Regions from separate parts of the Mesorhizobium sp. M1338 genome, predicted to be linked through region 4. Evidence: predicted binding sites of a transcription regulator. Region 4 holds the regulator's gene; each other region holds the start of a gene.

Region 1 (3,206 bases), on a different contig from region 4:
CGCCCGCGCCACCGCCTCCGGCATGGCCGCGGTGACGGCAGCGCTGCTGTGCAGCGCCAAGGCCGGCGACCATATCGTGGCGGCGCGCGCGCTGTTCGGCTCCTGCCGCTGGGTGGTCGAGACGCTGGCGCCAAGATACGGCATCGAGGCGACGCTGGTCGACGGCACCGACATCGCCAATTGGGAAAAGGCGGTCAAGCCGAACACCAAGCTGTTCTTCCTGGAAAGCCCGACCAACCCGACGCTGGAAGTGGTCGACATCGCCGCGGTTGCCTCGCTCGCCAATTCGATCGGCGCCAGGCTGATCGTCGACAATGTCTTCGCCACGCCCTTGCAGCAGAAGCCGCTGCAACTCGGCGCCCACATCGTCGTCTATTCGGCGACCAAGCACATTGACGGCCAGGGGCGCTGTCTCGGCGGCGTCATCCTGTCGGACAAGAAGTGGATCGACGAGAACCTGCACGATTATTTCCGCCACACCGGGCCCAGCCTGTCGCCCTTCAACGCCTGGACGCTGCTGAAGGGGCTGGAAACGCTGCCGCTGCGCGTGCGCCAGCAGACGGAAAGCGCGGGCCGGATCGCGGATTTCCTCGCCGAGCGGCCGGAAATTGCCCGCGTCATCTATCCCGGCCGCGCCGACCACCCGCAGGCCGATATCGTCAAGAAGCAGATGTCGGGCGGCTCGACGCTGATCTGCCTTGACGTCAAGGGCGGCAAGCAGGCGGCCTTCGCCTTGCAGAACGCGCTCGACATCGTGCTGATCTCCAACAACCTCGGCGACGCCAAGAGCCTGATCACCCATCCGGCGACGACGACGCACAAGAACCTGAGCGACGAAGCGCGTGCCGAGCTCGGCATCGGGCCGGGCACGCTCAGACTGTCCGTCGGCCTGGAAGACACCGACGATCTGCTTGAGGATATCGAACAGGCGCTGAAGGCCTCGTAAGAGGGCTTTGGCTTTCAGGCGCCGGACGGCGTCTCTTCCAGCTCGGCCGCCTTGGTCCCGATGGTCATCGCGTTGCCGCGCCAGTCGACGGCACCGCCGAGCCAGCCGCGTGCCCACATCGCCGGCAGGATCAGGTCGCGGGCCATGATCGCGGCAACCATGCGTCGCGACAGGTACCAGCCCTTGGACCAGGCCAGGGCGCACTCGGGAAGGTAGAAGGCCGCCAGCACGGCAATGGCGGTTGCCCAGAGGCTGAAGCCGGCGCTTGCCGCCGCAATCAGCGCCAGCACCAGCGGCACCGCCGCGCCAGTCAGGATTTCGGGTGCGAAGAACAGCGGGAAGGTGACGCGGCGCAGGCGCGCCCAACGGGCCTGACGTGACCAGATCTCGTCGAACGTGCGCCGGCCAAGCGGCTGTTCGAAGGGCGCGGCGACGAGATTGACGCGCAGGCCGAGGCCGTTGACCAGCTTGGTCGCGGCGGCGTCCTCGGCGATCTCGGCGGCCAACGCGCGGATGCCGCCATTGGCGTCGAGCATCGGCTTGTTCCAGAGCATGCTCTTGCCCTGGGCAAAGCCAAGGCCAAGCGCCTCGCCGGCATATTGCCAGCGCGCCTGCAGCGTGTTGAGGAAAGCGCATTCGACTTCAGCCCAGAAGCCGGCCGGCCGCGAGCCGATCGGCGTCGAACAGACAAGGCCGGTGTCGGGCCGCCATGCAGCCATCAGGTGCTGGATGTAGTCTCTCGGCATCAACACGTTGGAATCGGCCAGGACGACCCAGTCGTGCCGCGCCGCTTCCCAACCCTTGACGCAATTGTTGAGTTTCGGATTGGCGCTGAAGCGGTCGTCGCCGATCATCAGCCGGGCCGGCACCTTGGGAAACCGGGCAATCGCCCTGTTTATCGGTTTGACTACCGGATCGTCGGCATGGGCGACGCAGAAGATCAGCTCGTAGCGCGGCCAATCAAGCGAGAAGGCGCGCTCCAGCGTCTCGTGCGTGAACGGTTCAATGCCACGCGACGGCACGATGATCGACACCGGCCGCGGCTTGCCGGTCGGCGGCGCGATAATGCGGCGCCGTTTCAGACGCGAAGCGGCAAGCACGATGCTGGCGAGATTTGAGAGGATAAGAGCAATTGAAAGCGTGGCGGCTATGAGAGTGAGTTCCATCGAGATCCGGTCACTCCAGAAAACCGGTCCGCCAGAACAATCTGGCTGGCATGACGACCGATTTCAACAGTTCGACAGAGCGCCCGAGTCGCGCGGCACTGGTCGGCGCACACCATCATTGTCGTGTGTCACTTAAATGACATTCTTTGCCGGCACCTGCCGTTCGGTAGGCAATGAAAGGACGCGCACCGTTGACCAGCCTGCAAGGAGCGCCGAAAGATACTGGATTGTTTTGGAGCTGCTTATGTACAGCACCGTCACGCGCAACATCGAAGTGCAGGTCAGGCCGTTCTATCTGGAGGACCGTTCGGATCCGTCCGAGAACCGCTATGTCTGGGGCTATCAGATAACGATCGACAATCAGTCGGACGATTCCGTCCAGCTGTTGTCGCGCTATTGGCACATCACCGATGGCACCGGCAGGGTCGAAGAGGTACGCGGCCCTGGCGTCGTCGGCGACCAACCCGAACTCAATCCCGGCGACAGCTACCAGTACACGTCCGGTTGCCCGCTCTCGACACCCTCCGGCATCATGGTCGGGCACTACACGATGCGCAACCAGCGGGGCGAGACGTTCGACATCGCCATCCCCGCATTTTCACTCGACCTGCCGGGGAAGCGGCGGACGGTGAATTAGCGTCTTTCTCCCCGTCTCTGTACGGGGAGAAATGCCCGGCAGAGGGGCGCCGCCGGGCTGATGAGATTGTCTTCCACGCACAAGGCATCCGAGTGGACGGCGCGGCCATTCGCCGAAGTTCGCGCTGCCCCTCATCCGCCCTTCGGGCACCTTCTCCCCGTAAACGGGGAGAAGGAAGGGACACTTTACTGAGCCGCAAATTCCGCCGGGTCGAAGTCATATTGCTTCGAGCAGAATTCGCAGGCGACGTGAATGCCGCCGTCCTCGGTGCTGTCCTTGATCTCTTGGGCGGAAAAGCCCTCGAGGATGCCGCGGATCTTGTCCCGGGAGCACGAGCACTGGTCGGCGACCGGAACGCCGCCGAAGACGCGCACGCCATGCTCGTGGAACAGCCTGTAGAGCAGCCGCTCGGCGCCGATCGTCGGGTCGATCAGTTCGGTCGGCTCGATGGTGCCGA
Region 2 (3,206 bases), on a different contig from region 4:
TGCCGTTGACGAAGGCCAGATCATCGTCAGCCATGATGACGGGCTGATCGACCTTGCCACCGCCAGCCCGCGCACCGTGCTTGCCATACGCCGGCAAACGATCGGCTATGTCAGTCAGTTCCTGCGCACCGTGCCGCGGGTCTCGGCGCTCGATGTCGTCGCCGAACCGCTGGTCGAGCGTGGCGAGGACCGCGAGATTGCCCGCGGCAAGGCACGCGCTTTGCTGGCGCAGCTCAACCTGCCGGAGAAACTCTGGGCATTGCCGCCTGCGACCTTCTCCGGCGGCGAGCAGCAGCGCGTCAACATCGCACGCGGCTTCATCACCGAGCACCCGATCCTGCTGCTCGACGAACCGACCGCTTCGCTCGATGCCAGGAACCGCGACGTGGTGATCGAACTCATCGCCGCCAAGAAGGCGGCGGGTGTCGCCCTGCTCGGCATCTTCCATGACCACGACGTGCGCGAGGCGGTTGCCGACCGCATCATCGACGTCACCGCTTTCGCTCCCGGAAAAATCGCCGCATGACCAAGAAGCTCTCGGAAGCGCCGCTGGTCCACCCGACGGCGGACGTGCAGAACTCGACCCTCGGCCGCTGGACCGAGATCGCCGACCGCAGCCGGGTTTCTGAGAGCGAACTCGGCGACTATTCCTACATGATGCAGGACTGCGCCGTCTGGTGCGCCACGATCGGCAAGTTTTCCAACATCGCGGCAAGCGTACGCATCAACGCCACCAACCACCCGACCTGGCGGCCGACGCTACACCATTTCACATATCGCGCCTCGGATTATTAGGACGACGCCGAGCACGAGAGCGAGTTCTTCGCCCAGCGCCGCTCCAGGCGCGTCACCATCGGCCATGACACCTGGCTCGGCCATGGCTCGACCATCTTGCCCGGCGTCACCGTCGGCGATGGCGCCGCGGTCGGCGCCGGCGCCGTCGTCTCGAAGGATGTCGCCCCCTACACCATCGTCGCAGGCGTGCCGGCCAAGCCGATCCGAGAGCGCTTCGACCGCCGCACGGCCGAACGCTACCAGGCGCTTGCCTGGTGGGACTGGGACCATGCCAGGCTACGTGCCTGCCTAGAGGATTTTCGGGAATTGTCCGCCGAGGCGTTTTTGGAAAAATACGAAGGATAGTTCTTCACATCATCGTCATGGCAGCCGCATGGGAGGACCTGTTCGATGACTCTCTCAAGCTCTTCGAGCAGCAGGCTCCCGTGATCGAAAGCAAGGCTCCGGCCTTCTGCAACTTCAGGGACATGAAGCGCCTCGAGGGACTGCTGGTCCTGGGCCGACCGTAACTCCACACCTGTGGAGCGTAACAAAACTGACATCACCGCGACACGGCAGGTTCATGTGGCTGCGTTAGGCGAGAGCCTGACGATCAATATGATCCGGACTGGAACCTGCCCATGCCAGCAATTTCTGCCACGCTCGAAATCCGCGGTGTCACCCGACGATTTGGCAAGAACACTGCCGTCAACGACATCAACATCGCGATCCCGCAGGGTCAGATGGTTGGCATTATCGGCCGTTCGGGCGCCGGCAAATCAACCCTTCTTCGCATGATCAACCGTCTCATCGATCCCAGCCAGGGGTCGATTTTTTTTGACGGCGCCGAGGTCTCCCAGTTGCGCGGCTCGCCGCTGCGGCGCTGGCAGCGCGACTGCGCCATGATCTTCCAGCAGTTCAACCTGGTACCACGCCTCGACGTGCTGACCAATGTGCTGCTCGGCAAGCTGAACCACCGTTCGACCATCACCAACCTGTTCGGCATGTTCTCCCGCGCCGAATGCGCCGAGGCGGTCGCGGCACTCGAGCGGCTCGACATCGCCCGCACCGCGCTGCAGCCCGCCGGCACCTTGTCGGGCGGGCAGCAGCAGCGCGTCGCCATCGCCCGGGCCATGATGCAGCAGCCCAGGGTTATCCTCGCCGACGAGCCGATCGCCTCGCTCGATCCTCTCAACGCCAAGGTGGTGATGGATTCGCTGCAGGACATCAATTTGCGCGAAGGCATCACCGTCGTCACCAATCTGCATACGCTGGATACCGCCCGCACCTACTGCAACCGCATCATCGGCATGGCCGCCGGCAAGGTCGTCTTCGACGGCCCACCGGAAGAGCTCAACCGCGAGGCCGTGCGCCTCGTCTATGGCGCCGACAGCAATGGCCAGGAAATCTCAGAGGCCATCACCTCGACCAGCGTTGCCTTCAGCCGAAAGATCGCCGCATCCGCCGGACCGCTCGAACCCGCATTTCCGGGATATTGAGTCCATGATCCCGAAAAGTGGAATCCGGTTTTCTCGGACAAACGGGAACCCGTTTTGTCCGGAGATCATGGACAAACAAGAGAGCGGTCGGGATCGCCAGCCCACGTCAAGGGCAGAGTCAAACTCAAGAACGCTGCCGGCGCGGGGCCGGAACCTACAGGAGAGATATCAGATGTTCAGGAAGATGGTTTTTGGCGCCGTTTCGGTGCTCGCCATGGCGACCAGCATGGCCCACGCGGCCGATATGAAGGAATTTCGCGTCGGCATTCTCGGCGGCGAAAACGAAACCGACCGGCTGCGCAACTACCAGTGCCTCGCCGACCATTTGAAGACCGAATTCGGCTTCGAAAAGGTCTCGCTGTTCCCCGCCGCCGACTATGACGGCGTCATCCAGGGCCTGCTCGGCGGCACGCTCGACTTCGCCGAACTCGGCGCTTCCGGCTACGCCAGCGTAGTTCTCAAGGATCCGAAGGCGGTCACCCCGATCCTCACCACCCAGCAGACCGACGGCGCCACCGGCTACTATTCGATCGGCCTGGCGCTGAAATCCTCCGGCATCACCGACATCAAGTCGGCCAAGGGCAAGAAGCTCGGCTACGCCGATCCGGATTCGACCTCCGGCTATCTGATCCCGCTGACCCAGATCCCGAAGGACACCGGCGCTTCGAACGAAACCTTCTTCGCCTCGACCCAGTTCAACGGCGGTCACGAGAACAACGTGCTAGCCGTGCGCGACGGCAAGGTCGACGTGGCGGTGGATGATTCCTCCGGCATCGGCGACTTCAAGGACGGCTACACCTCCGGCACCTTCCACAAGGAAGTCGCCAAGGGCGCCGTCGACCCCAACGACTTCGTCGAAGTCTGGCGCTCGGGCCTGATCCCGAACGGCCCGCTGGTCGTGCGCACCGCGCTCGGCGACGACATGACCGCCAA
Region 3 (3,206 bases), on a different contig from region 4:
CCGTCGACGACGTCTCCGAGGAAGAACGCCGACTGGATCAGACTGAAAGGGATATAGTCGGACGACAGGATGTCGAGCAGGCCGTCGCTGGCCAGAGTGCGGGCCGAGACATTGCCCGAATGCGAGGCGCCGCGCATGACGTTGGGCGCACCCATCAGCACGCCGAGGCCAGCCTCTTTCGAGGCCCTCGCGGCCTCCTCCGTTGTCGGGAACTCGGCGACGCGCACGCCCTGTTCGATCGCTTCGCCGACATGGCCAAGGGTGGCGTCGTCATGGCTGGCCAGCACGATGCCGCGCTCATGGCAGGCGGCGGCGATCACCGCCCGGTTCGGTACCGAATTGCGCGCCGATTCTCCCATCCGCTTTTCGCAGAACAGTTTGAAGTCGCGATCGGTCAGCTTCAGCTTGCGCTGGTAATAGTAGGCATAGGTTTCGAGGTTGACGAACTGGCGCTGGCCGGGCGCATGATCCATCAGCGATGCCAGCTTGACCCGCTCGTCGCCATCGAAATTGGCGAATGCCTTGAGGCAGTCCGGCGCCGAAACCTCGCAGCGCAGATGGATGAAGTGGTCGGCCCGCAGACGATCCTGCTGCACACTGTCCTCGATCGCATCGGCCAATTTGCGGATGTCGGTCGATGTCAGGTCGGCGTCCTCGTCCATGCCGACGCGCAAGGCGTCGAGCACTGTGGTGATGCCGGCGGTCGCCACTTGCGCGTCATGGGCGAGCACGGCGGCGATCGGGTTCCAGCGCACCTTCGGCCGCGGCGCGTAGTGGCCTTCGAGATGATCCGTATGGAGTTCGACCAGCCCGGGAATGATGTAGTCGCCGCCCATATCCTCGCCGGCCATGCTCCCACTGGTATGGCAGGCGCCGGCGTCGATGCCGGCGATAAAGCCGTCGCGCAGCACCAGCGAACCCTCGACGATCTCGTCGGCAAGGACGATGCGGGCGTTGTGGAGAACAGTCTCGACGGTCATTTCAGGCAGTCCTTGGTTAGTCCAGCTGGGGTTGTTCGGCGGGTGCTCAGGCGGTTCTTCTGGCCGGGCGGCGCCCGAGCACGTGATGCGAGAGCACCATGAACGGTGCGCCCGGTTCGGTTTCGACAAACAGCGTCAGCGCATCCACCAGCACCGGCTGTCGCAGAATGTCCGCGAACAGACTATCGATTGCTGCGCGCAAACGAGGGCTTTCCTGTGACGTCGCCCGGCCGGACAGCGTCATGTGAAAGCGAAACGTCTCGAAGACATAGGGGTAGCCCCATCGGCAAAGATTGCGGAACTCGGCCGGCTTCAGCGAATCCGGGCCGCGCCGCTCGATCTCGGATTCGGTCAGCGGAGCGCGAAAGCGATCGAAATCGCGCACCACGTCATCGGCGAAGCGGTTGAGCAGAGGCAGCGGTCCTTCCGGCACCAATGCGAAGAAGCCGTCGATCTGGCTGACGACGAGACGCGGGATGGTCGCCATCGGCGTCGCCTCGGCGAAATGGTCGAGTGCGGCGCGCAGCGAGGCTTCCGTCTCGTTGGCGGCCAGGTGGAACGGCGCCTTCAGCGTCGCGTGAAAACCATAGCGGCGCGCCGAAGCGGTGTGAAAAGCGACTTCCGCCGCCGACAGGTCGGCCACCGCCTCGACCGGCCTTGTCGCGGCACCAAACGGGTCGCGGCCGAGCCAGTTGGCGGCGATCCGCGCCAGTGGCTCGTCCTGCCGGGGGGTGAAATAGAGGGCGTAGCGCATGAAAAGTCCTTCTCAGCTCCGCTGCCATAGGTGATTTCCATGACGGATTGACGAAGCTTTGAAGGGTTTTCGAAGGCAAATCGACCCAGCCGGGTCCTTAGCCGACATTTTTCTTGGGCTGGACCAATTTTCCAGACGTCGGCGCTGCCCCTCACCTGCCTGCCGGCATCCTCTCCCCGTATAGTGACGGGGAGAGGGGCGCTGTCGTCGATGGTTTCGCCAATCACCATCGTAGCAAGAAGAAATGCCGAGGTTGTGGCCGGCCTCCTTCTCCCCGTCCCTATGAGGGGCGGCGCCGACTTTCGACAATGGGTTGGTTTCCAAGAATGGGGAGCTGTCTTTGTCTGAAGCCATTCTATTGGAGGAGCAGATCAGGCCTTCATCAGCCATTCGTGCTCGGGCGCGTTGTGGAATTTCCACGTCCGCTTCGGCCCGGCCATCACGTTGAGATAGTAGAGGTCGTAGCCGTGACAGGCGGCGCAGGGATGATAGCCCTTGGGCACCAGCACGACATCGCCGTCCTCGATCGCCATCGCTTCGTCGAGCGCGCGATGACCATTCTGGTCGGCGTCGGTGTAGACGCGCTGAAAGGCAAAGCCCTGCGGCGGGTTGAGCCGGTGATAGTAGGTTTCCTCGAGATAGGATTCATCAGGCAGATTGTCCTGGTCATGCTTGTGCGGCGGATAGCTCGACGTATGGCCGCCGGGCGTGATGACCTCGACCACCAGCAGCGAATCGGCCGGCTTGCCCTCCGGCAGGATGTTGGTGACGTAGCGCGTGTTGGTGCCCTTGCCGCGCACCTCCTGGCCGAGATCGTCCGGTGCGATGACCCGCACCGGCAGGCCGCCGCCAAGGCCCGGCGCCGAGCAGACCGCGAGTTCCAGGTCGGTATCCGCGGTTACCGACCAGTCGGAGCCCTCAGGCACATACACCGACCACGGCTTGCCTTCGAAGGGCGACATGCGCTCGCCGAGCAGGCCGAGTTCCTTGCCGCCGGCTCTCGCATTGCCCTTGCCGGTGACGAACACCAGGCAGACTTCGCGATCATCCGTCTTCCCGAACGCGCTCTCGCCCGGCTTCAGCCGATGCAGGTCGAAACCAACATAGGTCCAGCCCGCGATTTGCGGCGTCACATGAGCGACGCGGCCATGGCCCTTATTGGCCTTCACCAACAGCTTCGACATTGTGTCTCTCCTATTCCATGGCTTGACGGGCTACAGGCCTTTGAAACCAAGCCGTTTGTTTGAAAGGACTATCGCAAATCTTCGAGTTTGGCCGGCGCTTACAACTTCGTCATCCTAGGGCGTAGCAGGAGCGAAGCTCCGTCGCGAAGACCCTAGGATCCATGCCGCAACCCCAGTCCAAGAGCGCAGCGGAACGGAATTCTGCACCGCAGCGGCTGTTTTGACATCACGGCATGGATCCCGGGGTCTGCGCCGCGTCGCTTCGCTCCTTGCTTCGCCCCAGGATGA
Region 4 (3,206 bases):
GCTCGACGGCCAGAACGTTCTTGACCGCTCGCAGGACCTCAACCTGCTGCGCACCAAGATCGGCATGGTGTTCCAGAAGCCGACGCCATTTCCGATGTCGATCTATGAAAACATCGCTTTCGGCATCAGGCTCTACGAGAAGCTGAGCAAATCCGAGATGGACGGCCGCGTCGAGCAGGCGCTGAAGCGCGCGGCACTCTGGACCGAGGTCAAGGACAAGCTCGACGCCAGCGGCCTCAGCCTCTCAGGCGGCCAGCAGCAGCGGCTCTGCATCGCCCGTACCGTGGCGGTGAAGCCGGAAGTCATCCTGCTCGACGAGCCCGCCTCGGCGCTCGATCCGCTGTCGACCGCCAAGATCGAGGAGCTGATCGACGAGTTGCAAGCCGACTACACGATCGTCATCGTCACCCACAACATGCAGCAGGCGGCGCGCGTGTCGAAGCAGACGGCCTTCATGTATCTGGGCGAGCTGGTCGAGTTCGACCGCACCGAGAAGATCTTCACGTCGCCCCGCGAGAAGCGCACGCAGGACTACATCACCGGCCGCTTCGGCTGAGCTCAGGCATACGAGGAACAGGATCATGAGCGAACACACAGTCGCTTCTTTCGACGAGGATCTCGGTCAGATCAGCAAGCTCATCAGCGACATGGGCGATCTCGCCAGCTCGATGGTCGGCGGTGCGACCAAGGCGCTGTTGAATTCCGACAACGCCTTGGCACAGCGCGTCGTCTCCGACGACGCGATCATGGACGCGCGCCAGCGGGAGCTCGACGACCGCGCCATCACGCTGATCGCCAAGCGGCAGCCGATGGCCGACGATCTGCGCCATGTCGTCGGTTCGATCCGCATGGCCGGCGATCTCGAACGCATCGGCGACCTTGCCAAGAACATCGCCAAGCGCGTCGGCACTGTCGGCCTCAGCGTTACGCCGCGCGACCTTTCGCACTCGATCGATGGAATGGCACAACTGGTGCTGATCCAGGTGCAGGGCGTCATCGAGGAATATGCGGCGCGTGACGCCGCCGCGCTGGCGAAACTGCGTGCCGACGACGAACGCATCGACGTCAAATACACCTCCGTGTTCCGCGAACTTCTCACCTATATGATGGAAGACCCGCGCAACATCACCGCGTGCACGCATCTTTTGTTCTGCGCCAAGAATCTCGAGCGCATCGGCGACCACGTCACCAACATCGCGGAAAATGCCTATTATGTTTTGACCGGCACGCAGCTGCCGGCCAATCGTCCGAAGCAGGACGAGACGACAATGTCCGCGCCGGCGGCATGACGACAGGGGTGACCAGCCGATGATCGCGCCACGCATCATGGTGGTGGAGGACGAGGAGCCGCTAGGCGTGCTGCTCCGTTATAATCTGGAGTCCGAGGGCTATCAGGTCGAGGTGGTGACGCGCGGCGACGAGGCCGAGATCCGGCTGCAGGAGAACGTGCCTGACCTTCTGGTGCTCGACTGGATGGTGCCGGCGGTTTCCGGCATCGAACTCTGCCGACGCCTGCGAATGCGCCCCGAGACCGAGCGGCTGCCGATCATCATGCTGACCGCGCGCGGCGAGGAGAGCGACCGCGTGCGCGGCCTCTCGACCGGCGCCGACGACTATCTGGTCAAGCCTTTCTCGACGCCGGAGTTCATGGCCAGGGTCAAGGCGCTGCTGCGCCGTGCCAAGCCGGAAGTGCTGTCCAGCGTGCTGAAGGTCGGCGACATCGTGCTCGATCGAGAATCGCATCGGGTCTATCGCAAGAAGAGCGAGATCCGGCTCGGGCCGACCGAATTCCGCCTGCTCGAATTCATGATGCGCCATCCCGGCCGCGTGTTCTCGCGCAGCCAGCTGCTCGACAATGTCTGGGGTGAGACGATCTACATCGACGAACGCACGGTGGACGTGCATGTCGGCCGGCTGCGCAAGGCGGTCAACAACGGCCGCATGCCCGACGTCATCCGCACCATTCGAGGTGCAGGCTACGCGATCAGGGAAGATTAATTCCCATCCCATCCCGATAAATCGGAACCCAGGTTCAAGCTCGGTCAGCAGGCGGTCGCCAACGGCCGCGAAGGGTGGAATGTTGCATTCGTCTCATCGGTGGAGAACGAGCATGTGGCGCCCAGGAGCGGTCATCCCATCAGTTTTCGAATGACCGCATTTGGGCCAAGGCGACAGGCGGCTTCTGGCATCCAAAAAGCGATGGCGGACATTCAAGCAGGCGGGATTGAAATCTTTAACCGACCCTTCGCGGTCGTTGCCCGGTCGCAGCGAAACGTCCGCAGCGGAGTGAGCCATGCTGGAATTGATTGTGCGTGGCTAACTGGTCGGTCACTTCACAACTCGATTGCTCTGCGATCTCTCAAACTGCTGTTGTGTCCGGCTGGCCGCGGGAAGAACGGTTCGCGATTAGTCGGTCATAATCGCCATTTTGCCCGTAAAACTCTGCCCTCCAAATCGTGCTCCTTCTAGCGAGGATTGAACTAATGCATTTATCTATATCCGTCAAAGCACGCGACTTTCACATAAATATAGAATTTTATTAAAATTATATTTTTGACGGAGGACGGATTCCTTCTCTTTATTCAGTGTATGTGCGCCGAATGGTCAATATTATCTCGGATCGGATGACGATTCCCTGGAACTATTTCATCCGTTGCAACGTTGCTTGGGAAGCAGTCGCTGGGACTCGTATCGAATGATTTCACCAGGTCGGATACCATGAGGAAGGATTTCTGATGAGCACCGTCGTAAACGCCAAAGGCATCCCTCTTCCCTACACCGGCGCTTCCACTCATTGGTTCTCGGCCACTGGGTCTGGACCGGAACTGCATGGCACCTCCGGCAACGACTCCTTCTGGGGAGACACCGGCGTCAAGGTCACGATCTACGGTGGCGCCGGCGACGACTACTATCACCTCTATTCCACCAACAATAAGGTGGTCGAGGATCCTGGGGCAGGAATCGACACGATCGACACATGGATGAGCTACAAGCTCCCCGACAATTTCGAGAACCTCGTCGTTACCGGCGCCAATCGATATGCGTTCGGAAATGCGTTGGACAACATCATCAAGGGCGGGTCGGGTCATCAGACGCTGGATGGCGGCAAGGGCGACGATGTCCTGATCGGCGGAGACGGCGCCGACACTTTCGCCATCTCTAAAGGAAATGGAAGTGATCTTATCTTCGATTTCGGTGCGACTGAT

Evidence for each region. Region 4 encodes PhoB, which activates phosphate uptake and scavenging genes when phosphate is short. Its sites were predicted from a motif close to TGTCATNNANCTGTCAT; they were not measured.
Region 1: a site for PhoB is predicted at 2,238-2,254, ahead of NKH19_RS18470 (ceramide glucosyltransferase). Genes of this name have one in related genera too.
Region 2: a site for PhoB is predicted at 1,321-1,337, ahead of phnC (phosphonate ABC transporter ATP-binding protein). Genes of this name have one in related genera too.
Region 3: a site for PhoB is predicted at 1,774-1,790, ahead of NKH19_RS18320 (DUF1045 domain-containing protein). Genes of this name have one in related genera too.

The regions. Positions count from the first base shown of each region.
Region 1 is NZ_JAMYLL010000020.1:9,212-12,417, forward strand. Features, by position in the region: gene NKH19_RS18465 (O-succinylhomoserine sulfhydrylase) at 1-946, shown strand, start outside; gene NKH19_RS18470 (ceramide glucosyltransferase) at 961-2,112, opposite strand; gene apaG (Co2+/Mg2+ efflux facilitator ApaG/CorD) at 2,357-2,749, shown strand; gene NKH19_RS18480 (Hsp33 family molecular chaperone) at 2,935-3,206, opposite strand, start outside.
Region 2 is NZ_JAMYLL010000001.1:2,802-6,007, reverse strand. Features, by position in the region: gene phnL (phosphonate C-P lyase system protein PhnL) at 1-526, shown strand, start outside; partial or broken gene NKH19_RS00025 (DapH/DapD/GlmU-related protein) at 523-1,140, shown strand; gene phnC (phosphonate ABC transporter ATP-binding protein) at 1,416-2,273, shown strand; gene phnD (phosphonate ABC transporter substrate-binding protein) at 2,446-3,206, shown strand, end outside.
Region 3 is NZ_JAMYLL010000019.1:76,762-79,967, reverse strand. Features, by position in the region: gene NKH19_RS18325 (alpha-D-ribose 1-methylphosphonate 5-triphosphate diphosphatase) at 1-980, opposite strand, end outside; gene NKH19_RS18320 (DUF1045 domain-containing protein) at 1,027-1,734, opposite strand; gene iolB (5-deoxy-glucuronate isomerase) at 2,106-2,918, opposite strand.
Region 4 is NZ_JAMYLL010000003.1:33,315-36,520, reverse strand. Features, by position in the region: gene pstB (phosphate ABC transporter ATP-binding protein PstB) at 1-556, shown strand, start outside; gene phoU (phosphate signaling complex protein PhoU) at 582-1,289, shown strand; gene phoB (phosphate regulon transcriptional regulator PhoB) at 1,309-1,998, shown strand; gene eglC (endo-1,3-1,4-beta-glycanase EglC) at 2,736-3,206, shown strand, end outside.